3 regions of the Cedecea sp. B1(4) genome follow, and region 3 is predicted to be linked to each of the others. Evidence: predicted binding sites of a transcription regulator. Region 3 holds the regulator's gene; each other region holds the start of a gene.
What was found. The regulator CRP, encoded in region 3, controls carbon source genes, mostly activating them, when cyclic AMP is high. The targets are predictions, from matches to a motif close to ATGTGANNNNNNTCACAT.
Positions count from the first base shown of each region.

Region 1: the regulator CRP is predicted to act here: its motif matches at 1,950-1,967, upstream of cdd (cytidine deaminase).
Region 2: the regulator CRP is predicted to act here: its motif matches at 2,912-2,929, upstream of udp (uridine phosphorylase).

Region 1 is NZ_JCAHMZ010000004.1:493,254-498,073, forward strand. It holds gene mglC (galactose/methyl galactoside ABC transporter permease MglC) at 1-84, shown strand, start outside; gene sanA (outer membrane permeability protein SanA) at 154-873, opposite strand; gene cdd (cytidine deaminase) at 1,005-1,892, opposite strand; gene ACR6JA_RS11920 (CidB/LrgB family autolysis modulator) at 2,021-2,716, opposite strand; gene ACR6JA_RS11925 (CidA/LrgA family protein) at 2,713-3,114, opposite strand; gene ldtB (L,D-transpeptidase) at 3,286-4,200, opposite strand; gene ACR6JA_RS11935 (ABC-F family ATPase) at 4,439-4,820, shown strand, end outside.
Region 2 is NZ_JCAHMZ010000011.1:60,515-65,334, forward strand. It holds gene metE (5-methyltetrahydropteroyltriglutamate--homocysteine S-methyltransferase) at 1-829, shown strand, start outside; gene ACR6JA_RS20120 (peptidoglycan-binding domain-containing protein) at 1,039-1,617, shown strand; gene ACR6JA_RS20125 (hypothetical protein) at 1,619-1,900, shown strand; gene ACR6JA_RS20130 (dienelactone hydrolase family protein) at 1,970-2,797, opposite strand; gene udp (uridine phosphorylase) at 3,052-3,813, shown strand; gene rmuC (DNA recombination protein RmuC) at 3,955-4,820, shown strand, end outside.
Region 3 is NZ_JCAHMZ010000007.1:14,478-19,297, forward strand. It holds gene ACR6JA_RS15425 (phosphoribulokinase) at 1-588, shown strand, start outside; gene ACR6JA_RS15430 (OsmC family protein) at 624-1,028, opposite strand; gene crp (cAMP-activated global transcriptional regulator CRP) at 1,341-1,973, shown strand; gene ACR6JA_RS15440 (YccS/YhfK family putative transporter) at 2,036-4,120, shown strand; gene argD (bifunctional acetylornithine/succinyldiaminopimelate transaminase) at 4,123-4,820, opposite strand, start outside.

The DNA of each region.
Region 1 (4,820 bases), on a different contig from region 3:
CCTTACTGGCAGTACATTATTAAGGGCGGCATTATCATTTTCGCCGTGGCGCTGGACTCCCTGAAGTACGCGCGTAAGAAGTAATTTCTGCACTTTGCAAAAAAGCCCGCCAGGTAATGTGCGGGCTTTTTTTTGCTCAGCAATAACGGCGTATCACTTTTTCTCTTTTCTCTGTATCTCTAACAGCTGTTCCGGCGTAACGGCCGGATAGGCCTGTGCGTCTTCCGGGACTTCCTGCTGCGACGGAATAGGCACTAACGGGCCGAGGAAACGCGGCTCACGCTTGAAGAGGTAGAGATCGGCTAATGCGCCGAGACGAGCGGCAAATTCGCGGGTACGCACGGTCAGCATATTTTTTGGGGAAGGTACCGCGTAGCACTGCGCCTGAATCCCCATATGCAAGGCGATAAACAGCGCACGCTCGCAGTGGAAGCGCTGGGTGATAATGATGAAATCATTGGTATCAAAGACTTTACGGGTACGGACAATTGAGTCCAGCGTGCGGAAGCCCGCGTAGTCCAGCACGATATCCGCCGGATCAACGCCGCCGGCGATCAGGTCTTTACGCATGGTCATCGGCTCGTTGTAGCTTTGCTGAGCGTTATCGCCGCTGAGCAGCAGGTAGTTCACCTTGCCGCTGTTGTAGGCGTTCAGCGCGCCCTGAATACGGTACAGGTAATACTGGTTGATGACGCCGGTGCGGTAATACTTGGCGGTGCCGAGCACCACACCCACCTGGCGATAGGGCAGATCCTGCAGTTCATCGTAGACGTAGGGGGCGGTTTTCCAGCTGATCCAGCGGTCGAGCCCGAGCGCAGCCGCCAGCGTTAAGCCGATAACAATAAGCAGGCTGTAAAACACGCGCTTCAACATGGACTTGCAGACTCATTCGCGGGGTGAAATTTCATCCAAGGCTACTTTACCCGGCCCTCAAGAGCAAGAAACGCGGGTTCAGTTGGGGCAAATTTCAACAATGCGAGTGTGGGTACACCCGCAACGGAGAATTATTGAGCAATATTAACGCGCTCAACGGCTTCACAGCCCAGCGCTTTCAGCGTGGCGGAGGTGGCATCCCACTGCAGCAGCGGCGCATCGATTTTTTCTGCCAGCACGGCGCGTTTAATCTGCGGATAGTCGTAGCCATTCAGAGAAAGCAGGTTTAACGCAGCCTGCAGCGGCGGCAGGGAAGGGTTGAATGCAGCGTTTTCCGCGTAGCAGCCGGTGAATATTTTCCCGTCGACCATTTCCAGCGCAACGCCTGCCGGGGCTTTACTGTAAGGCGCATGACTGCGGTTAGCCGCGGTAATTGCCGCCTGGGTCAGGGCATCCCCTTTCAGGGGGAAGCCGTGATTCTCTTCATCCAGCAGCAGCGTTTTGATGTCCAGGTCGCGCGGGCCAAAGGCATCCGGCAGATATTCACCCAGAGTGGAAGGCTTGCGGCCAGGCAGATGAATACGCAGCGCGGTGCCGCTGTTCAGTTCATTCATAAACTGACGGCAGTGGCCGCAGGGAGTGTAGTTGACCGTGATATCAACCAGGCCTTTTTCACCGCGCATCCACGCGTGGGTAATGGCGCTTTGTTCGGCGTGCACGGTTTGCTGCATGGTGGCACCCAGAAACTCCATGTTGCCGCCAAAATAGAGATTCCCGCTGACGCCTCGCGCGACGGCGCCGACGTTAAAATGAGAGAGGTCTGCGCGGGCACAGGCTGCGGCCAGCGGCAACAGAGCGAAAGCCAGGTCTTGGTCACCCAGCCCGGTTTGATGTTTTAGCGTTTCAACTTCGGCTGCGGTAAACATAGCCGGGAAGTGGTCGTCGGCAAGCAGGGGTTGCAAAGCGGTTTGCAGCGCGGCGGGGAGTTGCACAACGGCGGCATCAAAACGTAAACGCATGTTAAAGCCTCATCAAAGGTAACGGAAACGTAGTTTACGGATCTGTATCGGCCAAATATGTGATCTAGTTCTAATTGTTTATGCAACTTATGAAAACAAATCTGAAAATGCGCGATCTCTCGCAAGTTTTAGCCGAAAAGCTTCAGCAGTACCGGGAATAAAAACGGAGCGATAAGTGACGTCATGACCCCGCAAATCACCAGCGCCAGCGAGCTAAAAGCCCCTTCCTGGAAGTCCAGTTCCGCACAGCGAGCGGTGCCCAGCGCGTGGGAAGCGGTACCCATTGCCAGCCCGCGTGAGGCTTTGGTATTGATGCGCATCATGTTCAGCAGCGTGTGGCCAAACACCGCGCCAAGAATACCGACGAAGATAACGCAGACGGCGCTGATAGCCGGGATACCACCAATGCCGCCGCCAACCGCCATTGCAATCGGCGTGGTGACGGATTTTGGCAGGACCGAAGCGGCAATTTCCGGGGACGCCCCCATCAATATCGCAATAGAGGTGCCGGTGGACATCGCCACCATGCTGCCAATAAAGCAGATGGTAATAATGGATTTCCAGCGGGCGCGAATCTGGTGTATTTGCTCATAGAGCGGGAAGGCCAAGGCTACAACGGCAGGCTGCAGCAGGTCGTTGAGCACTTCGCTGCCTTTAAAATAGTGGTCGTAAGGAATGCCGGTCAGCAGCAAAAAAGGAATGATCACCACCATGCAAACCAGCAGCGGGTTCAGCAGCGGGGATTTCAACCGAGCGGCCAGCTTGCGGGCGGCAAAAAACACCACCAGCGTTAACGGTAAAGACCACCATATAAAGTGCATCATTTTTGCTCTGCCTCGCCTTCACCAATCACTTTTCTTTCACCGTGTACCAGATGTGAGCTCCAGCTCACGATAACCAGCACCACCAGCGTGCTGATCAAACAGGACACCACCACCGGGCCAAACTGGGCTTTCAGCACGTCGTAATACTGCATCACGCCCACGCCAATAGGGACGAACAGAAGGGCCATATAGCGAATCAGCAAATGGCAGCTGGGTTTTACCCACTTCGCCGGCAGGATCTGCAGCGACAGCAGCACAAACAAAATCAGCATGCCGATAATGCTGCCGGGAATGACGATAGGCAGTAAAGAGGCGACAAAAATACCGGTGTATAAACACAGGTAAATTAAGACAAAAGCGCGAAGATACTGCCAGATTATCGTGAACGAGTTGCGCATGGAGGTTACCCTTTAAGAAACGCATTCATCATACAATTAAACGCAAAATTGTGCTATCCATCACATCATGAAATATCAGCATAACAAACATTCCCTGTGTGAAGGTTGTCGGGCGAATTTTGGGCAATAAAAAAGCGGCCCGGAGGCCGCTATTTTTTAATCAACGTGAGCTTAGTTCAGACGAACCGGCATCCCGGAACGGTTCTGAATTGCCTGGTCAACAACGGTGGTGTCAACATCAGACTGGGCAGTGACTTTCTGAACGCTGCTGGTCAGTTTAATCGGCACGATTTCATCGGAGTTGAACTGCGCTTCAGTGGTGGAAAGCGGGTTGTGGACTTCGATGTAACGGCTGCCGTCTGGCTCGGTAGTGGCTTTTACCGGCTCATCAATGAACTGAACGCGGGTGCCAACCGGCACGTTGTCGAACAGGAACTTGATGTCTTCGTTACGCAGACGCACACAGCCGTGGCTTACGCGCAGGCCGATACCGAAGTTGGCGTTGGTGCCGTGAATCGCATACAGGTTACCGATGTACAGCGCGTACAGGCCCATTGGGTTGTCCGGGCCAGCGGGAACAACGGCTGGCAGCGGCGTACCGGCTGCGGCGTATTCCGCGTGCATTTTCGCCGTCGGGGTCCAGGTTGGGCCATTTTTCTTACGCTCTACCTTGGTGGTCCAGTTGATCGGGGTATCTTTCCCCAGCTGGCCGATACCGATTGGCAGCACGATCACCGTGTTGGTGCCTTTCGGGTAATAGTAGAGGCGCATTTCGGCACTGTTGATCACAATCCCTTCATGCACGGTGTCCGGCAGGATCAGCTGCTGAGGGATGTTCAGAATGGTGCCGGCTTTTGGCAGGTACGGGTCAATGCCTGGGTTAGCTTCCAGCATGTTAGACAGACCCATCTGGTACTGTGCGGCATACTCTTCCAGCGGCGCGGTGCTGCCTTCAGGAATAGTGATAACCTGGTTTTCACCAACCAGGCGGCTGCCGTTAGTCGGTAACGGATAAGTCACGGCGGAAGCAGAGAAAGACGCGACAGCCACAAAAGCCAGTAAAAGCGAGCGTAATTTCATATTCATGTTATGCGAGTGTTATGCCAGACGGGCCAGCTAGTGAGTGTTCATGGACGATTCAGCCGCGCATTATATGTGCATTACATTCATCTGGGAAATCAGATGTGGATGAAATCACAATTTTTTCACACTGATTAACTATTGTACGGTGAAGATGCGGGGCGACCCTTTATCATAGTTATGGCATAATGTGGCCGAAATCACATTCCAAAATCTCGACAACTTATTTCTCCAGGACATACCAGTGCTTGTATCCAGCAACGTTACCATGCAGTTTGGCAGCAAACCGCTGTTCGAAAATATCTCCGTTAAATTTGGCGGTGGCAACCGTTACGGCCTGATTGGCGCGAACGGAAGCGGCAAATCCACGTTCATGAAAATCCTCGGCGGGGACTTAGAGCCAACGCTTGGCAACGTTTCTCTCGACCCAAACGAGCGTATCGGTAAGCTGCGTCAGGATCAGTTCGCCTTCGAAAAATTCACCGTACTCGACACCGTTATCATGGGCCACGGCGAACTGTGGGAAGTGAAGCAGGAACGCGACCGCATTTATGCTCTGCCGGAGATGAGCGAAGAAGACGGTTACAAAGTTGCCGACCTCGAAGTGAAATACGGCGAGATGGACG
Region 2 (4,820 bases), on a different contig from region 3:
CGTGTTGGTGCACGGCGAAGCCGAGCGTAACGACATGGTTGAGTATTTCGGCGAACATCTGGATGGCTTCGTCTTTACTCAGAACGGCTGGGTGCAGAGCTACGGTTCCCGCTGCGTGAAACCTCCGATTGTTATCGGCGATATCAGCCGTCCGGAGCCGATCACCGTTGAGTGGGCCAAATACGCGCAGTCCCTGACCGACAAACCGGTTAAAGGCATGCTGACCGGTCCGGTGACGATTCTTTGCTGGTCCTTCCCGCGTGAAGATGTTTCCCGGGAGACTATCGCGAAGCAGATTGCGCTGGCCCTGCGTGACGAAGTAGCGGATCTGGAAGCCGCAGGTATCGGTATCATCCAGATTGATGAACCCGCCCTGCGTGAAGGTTTGCCGCTGCGCCAGTCCGACTGGCAGGCTTATCTGGAGTGGGGCGTGGAGGCCTTCCGTCTGAACGCCGCCGTGGTGCGAGATGACACCCAAATCCATACCCACATGTGCTACTGCGAGTTCAACGACATCATGGACTCCATTGCGGCGCTGGATGCGGACGTGATCACCATCGAAACTTCCCGTTCCGATATGGATCTGCTGGAGGCGTTTAAAGAGTTCGAATACCCGAATGAAATTGGGCCGGGCGTGTACGACATCCACTCTCCAAACGTTCCGGATGTGCAATGGATTGAAGCCCTGCTCAAGAAAGCGGCGGAATCCGTCCCGGCAGAGCGACTGTGGGTTAACCCGGACTGCGGCCTGAAAACCCGTGGCTGGCCAGAAACCCGTGCCGCGCTGGCAAACATGGTGCAAGCGGCACAGAATCTGCGCGAGGCTTAATACTAAAACGGAGGTGAGAGCCTCCGTTTTTCACATAGCTAAAATCACGCCCTCACCTCCCTGTTCGCTAATGCATGCTAATGCCAGGAATAATGCCCTTACCCTTTTCTGAAAGTCGTATTTATCCAACATTCACCTTGTCACGCTGAATTTTTTCTTGAGAAGCTTACTGCGCAGTTTGTCTTTTTTTGTGAAATAAAAGGATACTTATGAAGCAGCTAAGCGGTGAAAGCTGGGTTAGTCGATTCCAGGGAAGTAGTGACACGCAAACCCTGAGTCCAATATTCCGGGCAAATGTTAATAATTTTCTAAAAAGCCTTGAAGATGCTGGCGTCAGGGTAACTATTTCGGCGACGTTACGTCCGCCGGAAAGGGCATATTTAATGCACTGGTCCTGGAAGCTGGCACGAGGCATGGTTGAACCCGCCAATATTCCTGAAAAATCGGGTGTGGAAATTGAATGGGTGCATAATGGTGCGAACGGAAAGGCTGACAGAAATAAAAGCATTAATGCGGCAAAAGCGATGGTTCGGGCTTATGGCATGTCCAATCTCAACGTTGCTCCGGCGTTAAGGAGCCGACATACGGAAGGCAATGCTATTGATATGACGCTGTCGTGGATGGGTAACCTGGAAATTAAAGATAATAAAGGTGAGACTGTTATTATCAAAACAATGCCCCGTGATGGCATGAATGCTCAATTACATGAAGTAGGGAAAAGCTTTGATGTGATAAAGTATCACGGCGGTGCTAACGATAAACCTCATTGGTCAACGGATGGTCGATAAAATGAATAAAAGCCTAATTTTCTGTGCGCTATTTTTTTTGGTTTCCTGCGCTCAGGCTGCGGATAAATATCCAAAAGATGTTACTGAGTTTCTAATAAATGCAGATGACTGCCAGCATTTATCTGGTGAATGGGATTCTAGCTTGCCAAAAGAGCAGCAAAAGGATATTGAAAAACAGGTTAATGTTATCTGTGGTAAAGCAAAATCGCAGCAGGGTGCTTTGAGAACTCGCTACCATAATGAAAAAAGTATTCTAGATGTGATTAACGAATACGATTTTTAGATGTCAGGGATATAACGGGCCGTGACGGACGGCCCGTTATGTTATGCAGTCCGGGGTAACCGACCGGCTTTACTTCCTTACTCCGTACCGTTTAAACCACGCCAGCATCCTTTCCCAGCCATCTTTGGCCGACGCTTCATGGTAGCTCGGGCGGTAGTCAGCGTTAAAAGCGTGTCCGGCTTCCGGGTAGACAATAATTTCCGCCCTGGCATTGGCCGCTCTTAGTGCCTGGCGCATGGTCTCAACGCTTTCCTGAGAAATCCCGGTATCCTGACCACCATAAAGGCCTAGCACTGGCGCATTAAGATTGACGGCGATATCTACCGGGTGGTGATGAGAGTTCAACGTTTTCTCACCCGTCAGCTTGCCGTACCAAGCGACGGCCGCTTTCAGCTGTGGATTGTGCGCCGCATAAAGCCAGGCAATTCGCCCGCCCCAGCAAAAACCGGTGACCATCAGGCGATGCGCATCGCCGCCGTTGCGTGAAGCCCAACTGGCCACATGATCAAGATCGCCCAGCACCTGATTGTCTGGCACTTTTGAGACCAGGCCGCTTAACAACGTGGGGATATCGGCAAAATCTCCCGGTTCTCCCTGGCGAAAATAAAGCTCCGGGGCGATGGCCAGATAGCCTTCAAGCGCCAGTCGACGGCAGAGATCGCGGATATGTTCGTGTACGCCAAATATCTCCTGAATGACAATCACGACCGGCAACGGACCATCGGCATTTTTGGGTCTGGCGTGGTAAGCCGGCATATTGTCGCCCTGACTTGGAATTGACGTTTCCCCAGAAAGAATTGTGTCATCCGGCGTTAGCAAAGCGGTGGGGGCGATGGGGGATGCCGCCGGTGCGAAACCTTCGCCCGGTGTGTTATGTGTTGTTTGCTTTTGTTTCATGGTTTTCTCCGAACCAGCATTAGCGCAGTGTGATAACTATAGCCAGGATTAGTAGCAAATCTGGCGGGCAAAAAACGCCGTCAAAGTTCAAAAAATAGCCCGATCGACGCTTAATTGTGATGATGATCGCATATGAATATACAAATAATGTAATTTGTTTCATCCAAAGTGAGCGTCATCACGAAATTATGCTCAGGGGTTCTGTAAAGTGTCGCTTTGCTTCTCCTGAAACCTACTCAACAGAGGAGTCTGTTATGTCCAAGTCTGATGTTTTCCATCTCGGCCTCACTAAAAATGACCTGCAAGGGGCTACGCTTGCCATCGTTCCTGGCGATCCTGAGCGTGTGGAAAAAATCGCCGCGCTGATGGACAAGCCGGTTAAGCTGGCTTCCCACCGTGAATTCACTTCCTGGCGTGCTGAACTCGACGGCAAGCCGGTTATCATCTGTTCTACCGGTATCGGCGGCCCATCTACCTCTATTGCCGTTGAAGAACTGGCACAGCTTGGCATTCGCACTTTCCTGCGCGTCGGGACTACCGGGGCGATTCAGCCGAACATCAACGTGGGCGATGTGCTAGTGACCACCGCATCTGTTCGCCTGGATGGTGCCAGCCTGCACTTCGCGCCAATGGAATACCCAGCCGTGGCAGACTTCGCATGTACTACCGCGCTGGTTGAAGCGGCAAAAGCCGTGGGCGCAACGACGCACATCGGCGTGACCGCATCCTCCGACACCTTCTACCCTGGTCAGGAGCGTTACGACACGCTGTCCGGCCGCGTAGTTAGCCGCTTCAAAGGCTCAATGAAAGAGTGGCAGGAAATGGGCGTGATGAACTATGAAATGGAATCCGCCACGCTGCTGACCATGTGCTCCAGCCAGGGTCTGCGTGCGGGTATGGTTGCCGGGGTCATCGTGAACCGTACTCAGCAAGAGATCCCTAACGCGGAAACCATGAAGAAAACGGAAAGTCACGCGGTGAAAATCGTGGTTGAGGCGGCGCGTCGCCTGCTGTAGTTTTGCTTTTCCGTTCATAAGGCCGGCGCTCGCCGGCTTTTTTTATGCTTTGCGCGCTCCCTTCCGGAAAATCCCTTTTCATCTGGACATTTATACAGCAGAATTTTATTTTGCCGATGTTGGTTTCGTTTTGGGGGAAGCATGGATATTTCACTGTTATTTGGGCTGGGCATCGGGTTGGTGGGCTTGCTGACCGGCTGGCTTGTCGCCAGTCTGCGTGCGGCGCAGCGGTTGGCGGCTTTGCATGAAGAACAGCGTGAAATCTACGGTGAGCTTACAGCCGCGCGGCAGGAGCTTCAGCAAAACCAGCACTGGCGAGATGAGTGCGACCAGCTTAACCGTGAGGTCCGTGCTCAAATGGAAATTAACAGCGGGCAGGAAGCAGATATTCGTGAGCTGACCACGTTGCTCGAGCAAACCCGGCTCAATGCTGAAGACAAGCATCGCCAAATGCTTAACAGCGAGCAGCGCCTGAACGAGCAGTTTGAGAATCTGGCCCACCGTATTTTTGAGCAAAGCGGGCGTAAGGTTGAAGAGCAGAACCGCCAAAGCCTTAACGTGTTGCTTTCCCCACTTCGAGAACAGCTCGATGGCTTCCGACGCCAGGTCCAGGAGAGTTTTGGCCAGGAAGCACGCGAACGGCATACGTTGACGCACGAAATCCGTAACCTGCAGCAGCTCAATGCACAAATGGCGCAAGAGGCGCTCAATCTCACCAAAGCACTGAAGGGCGACAACAAAACCCAGGGTAACTGGGGGGAAGTGGTGTTAACTCGGGTATTGGAAGCTTCTGGCCTGCGTGAAGGGCATGAATACCAGACTCAGGTGAACATCCAGCTTGAAAACAACAGTCGTATGCAGCCGGATGTTATCGTCCGCCTGCCTCAGGGCAAAGACGTTGTTATTGATGCAAAAATGACGCTGGTGGCCTATGAGCGTTACTTCAATGGTGAAGATGAACTCACGCGTGAAAGTGCGCTGAATGAGCACATCGCCGCTATCCGCAG
Region 3 (4,820 bases):
CGTAAATACCTGCATACCTACGATGAAGCGGTGCCGTGGAACCAAGTGCCGGGCACTTTTACGCCCTGGCAGCCGCTCCCGGAGCCCACTGACGTCCTGTTTTACGAAGGCCTGCACGGCGGTGTAGTCACCCCTCAACATAACGTCGCCGACTGCGTCGATTTACTGGTAGGCGTGGTGCCCATCGTTAACCTGGAATGGATTCAGAAACTGGTGCGCGATACCAGCGAACGCGGCCATTCACGGGAAGCGGTGATGGATTCCGTAGTGCGATCCATGGACGATTACATCAACTTCATTACGCCGCAGTTCTCACGTACCCATATCAACTTCCAGCGCGTTCCGACCGTAGACACCTCTAACCCGTTTGCCGCGCGAGCCATTCCGTCGCTGGACGAAAGCTTCGTGGTCATTCACTTCCGTGGGCTGGACGACATCGACTTCCCTTATCTGCTGGCGATGTTGCAGGGGTCGTTTATCTCCCACATCAATACATTGGTGGTACCGGGCGGGAAAATGGGGCTGGCGATGGAGCTGATCATGGCCCCGCTGGTGCAGCGGCTGGCGGAAGGCAGGAAAATTGCCTGATAGCGTGAGGGCGGCTTTACACCGCCCTTTTCTACTTACGCTTCAATAATTTCGTAGCTGTGGCTAATCTCGGCGGCTTTCTCCAGCATCAACGTCACCGAGCAATATTTCTCTGCGGTCAGCTCAACGGCGCGGGCAACCGCGCTTTCTTTCAGCTCTTTCCCGGTCACAACAAAATGCAGATGGATGCGGGTAAACAGACGCGGTGCTTCTTCACGACGTTCGGAAGTCAGTTTCACCTCACAATCCGTCACATCATGGCGGCCTTTTTGCAGAATCGACACCACGTCAATTGAGCTACAACCGCCCGCGGCCATCAGCAGCATTTCCATCGGGCTTGGCGCTTTATCCCCGGAGTTACCGTCCATCAGAACTTGGTGGCCAGAAGCGGATTCGCCGAGGAAGGTCATGCCTTCCACCCATTTAACACGTGCCTGCATTTTACCTACTCCCGTAATAAAAATTTCTTTCAGATTACGCGTCTACGTGAAAACTGGCAACGTAAGGCGATCCAGGTCATGCTGAAACGAGACAATACAAGACACTAACCAAAAGCTATGCTAAAACAATCCGGATGCTGCTGCGATACAGAGACGTTTATGCCGTAAGCAGAGGAAACGACTAATTACAGGCCGCAGGGTTAACCTGCCCGCCAGCTCCCAGGGCTTGGGAAAATTTCACGATTGCAACGCCAGACAAGAGGTTCCACGTCTTGTCTTTGGTAGCCAGTTTATAACAGAGGATAACCGCGCATGGTGCTTGGCAAACCGCAAACAGACCCGACTCTCGAATGGTTCTTGTCTCATTGCCACATTCATAAGTATCCGTCGAAGAGCACGCTGATTCACCAGGGTGAAAAGGCGGAGACGCTGTACTACATCGTCAAAGGCTCCGTAGCTGTTCTGATTAAAGATGAAGAAGGCAAGGAGATGATCCTTTCTTATCTGAATCAGGGTGATTTCATTGGTGAATTAGGTTTATTCGAAGAAGGTCAGGAGCGTAGCGCCTGGGTTCGTGCCAAAACAGCCTGTGAAGTAGCTGAAATTTCCTATAAAAAATTCCGTCAGCTGATTCAGGTCAACCCGGATATCCTGATGCGTCTTTCTTCCCAGATGGCGCGCCGCCTGCAGGTGACTTCTGAGAAAGTTGGCAACCTTGCCTTCCTCGACGTGACCGGCCGCATCGCTCAGACGCTGCTTAACCTGGCTAAACAGCCGGATGCCATGACCCACCCGGACGGGATGCAAATCAAAATCACCCGCCAGGAAATCGGTCAGATCGTGGGCTGCTCCCGCGAAACCGTTGGCCGTATTCTGAAAATGCTGGAAGATCAGAACCTCATTTCCGCCCACGGTAAAACGATTGTCGTTTACGGCACCCGTTAATTAGCCCTTATAAAGGCGTGTCGCTTCGGTAACACGCCTTTTTTGTCTCTACAATTCAGGCTATGTGGAAGAGATTAATTTACCACCCGGAAGTTAACTACGCGCTGCGGCAAACGCTGGTGCTGTGTCTTCCCGTGGCTGTCGGCCTGCTGCTTGGCAGCCTGCAAAACGGCCTGCTCTTCTCGTTAGTTCCCGCCTGCTGCAACATTGCCGGGCTGGACACACCACACAAACGCTTCTTCAAACGTTTGATTATAGGCGGCAGCCTGTTCGCCCTCAGCAGCCTTATCCTGCAGCTTCTGCTGCTCTATACCCACATCCCGCTGCCGGCAATATTGATCGTCATGGCTCTGCTGCTCGGCGTGACGGCGGAAATCAGTTCACTTCACGCTCGCCTGCTGCCCGCATCGCTGATCGCCGCTATTTTTACGCTCAGCATGGCCGGTAACATGCCTATATGGAAACCGATGGTGCTCTATATCTTCGGTACCATCTGGTACGGCGCTTTCAACTGGTTCTGGTTCCGGCTTTGGCGCGAACAGCCGCTCAGGGAGTCGCTCAGCCTGCTGTACCGCCAATTGGCAGATTACTGCGAAGCAAAATACAGCCTGCTGACCCAGCATACCGACCCGGAAAAAGCGCTGCCGCCGCTGCTGGCCCGCCAACAAAAAGCCGTCGATCTGATCACCACCTGCTATCAGCAGCTGCATATGCTATCGGCCAACCAGCAAAACGGCTACAAGCGTCTATTACGCGCTTTCCAGGTTGCGCTGGATCTGCAGGAACACATTTCGGTAAGCCTGCACCAGCCTGAAGAGGTGCAAAAACTGGTCGAGCAAAGCCATGCCGAGGCGGTGATCCGCTGGAATGCCCAAACCATCGCCGCGCGCCTGCGCGTGCTGGCAGACGATATTCTTTATCACCGCTATCCAACGCGCTTTACCATGGATAAGCAGATCGACGCCCTGGAAAAAATAGCTCGCCAGAACCCGGACAATCCAGTGGGGCAGTTCTGCCATTACCACTTCAGCCGCATTGCCCGGGTACTGAAAACCCAGCGGCCGCTGTACGTGAGGGATTTAATGGAGGACAGGGAACGCCGTTTACCGTTTTTCCCGGCCCTGAAAAGCTATCTCTCGTTCAAATCCTCCGCTTTGCGCAGCTCCGCGCGCTTAGGTGTGATGTTGACCATTGCCAGCCTGCTGGGCTCCTTCTTACACCTGCCAAAGCCGTATTGGATCCTAATGACGGTGATGTTCGTGACGCAAAACGGCTACGGTGCAACGCGGGTGCGCATTGTTCACAGGGCGGCAGGCACCATGGCAGGGCTGTGTATCGCGGGTATCACCCTGCACTTCCACGTCCCGGACAGCTACACCCTGCTGGCGATGTTAATGATTACGCTGGTGAGCTACCTGTTTATCCGCAAAAGCTACGGCTGGGCCACCATTGGCTTTACCGTCACGGCGGTATATACCCTGCAGCTCATTACCCTCAGCGCCGAGAGTTACATCATTCCCAGGCTCATAGACACTCTTCTTGGCTGCCTGATCGCCTTTGGCGGCATGATCTGGCTGTGGCCACAGTGGCAAACCGGCCTATTGCGTCAGAACGCCCACGACGCGCTGGAGGCAGATCAGGATGCTATTCGGCTGATATTGAGCAACGATCCAGAGCCCACGCCGCTGGCCTGGCAGCGTATGCGGGTCAACCAGGCGCACAATGCGCTGTTTAACTCGCTCAATCAGGCGATGCAGGAGCCAGGCTTTAACTCCCACTACCTGGCAGACATGAAACTTTGGGTGACGCACAGCCAGTTCATCGTCGAGCATATCAACGCCATGACCACGCTGGCGCGCGAACACAACATGCTGACGCCGGACCTGGCGCAGAAATATCTACAGTCTTGTGAGATTGGGTTACAGCGATGCCAGCAAAGGCTGGAGTATGACGGGCCTGGCGGGTCGAACGACGCGAATATCCTGGAATCGGACACGCTGCCCACGGGGCCGTTAAGCACCATGGAGCAGCATTTACAGCGGATTATTGGCCACCTGAACACCATGCATACCATCTCCTCGGTCGCCTGGCGCCAGCGGCCTCATCATGGGATCTGGCTCAACCGCCGTCTGCGACGCTCGGGTTAGCCTTAGCTGGCTACCACGCTGGCAACCGCTTTGGCGAAACGCTGCATCCCTTCCAGGATATCCGCGTCCTCGACAATAAGCGAAGGCGCGAAGCGCATAACGTCCGGCCCGGCGTTCAATACCATCACACCTTCTGCCGCGCCAGCGTAGAGAAACTCGCGGGCACGCCCTTTGTACTTCTCGTTAAGCTCTGCACCAATCAACAGTCCCATGCCACGAATGTCGCTGAAAAGATCGAACTGTGCGTTTATCTTTTGCAGTTGTTCAACGAAAAGCTGACGTTTGTCCGCCACACCTTTGAGAACTTCCGGCGTGTTGATGATATCGAAAGCCGCCCCGGCCACCGCACAGGCCAATGGGTTGCCACCGTAGGTAGAACCGTGGCTACCGACGTGGAACGCGGAGGCAATTTCATGGGTGGTCAGCATAGCGCTTACCGGGAAGCCACCGCCAAGCGCTTTGGCGCTGGTCAGAATATCTGGCGTGACGCCGTAGTTGATGTAAGCGAAAAGCTCGCCCGTGCGGCCCATGCCGGACTGCACTTCATCAAAGACCAATAGCGCCTGATGCTCATCACACAAATCGCGCAGCCCCTGCAGGAACTCCGGCGTCGCGGCGGTCACGCCACCCTCGCCCTGAATCGGCTCCACCACTACCGCGCAGGTATGATCGCCCATCACCGCTTTCACCGCCGCGAGGT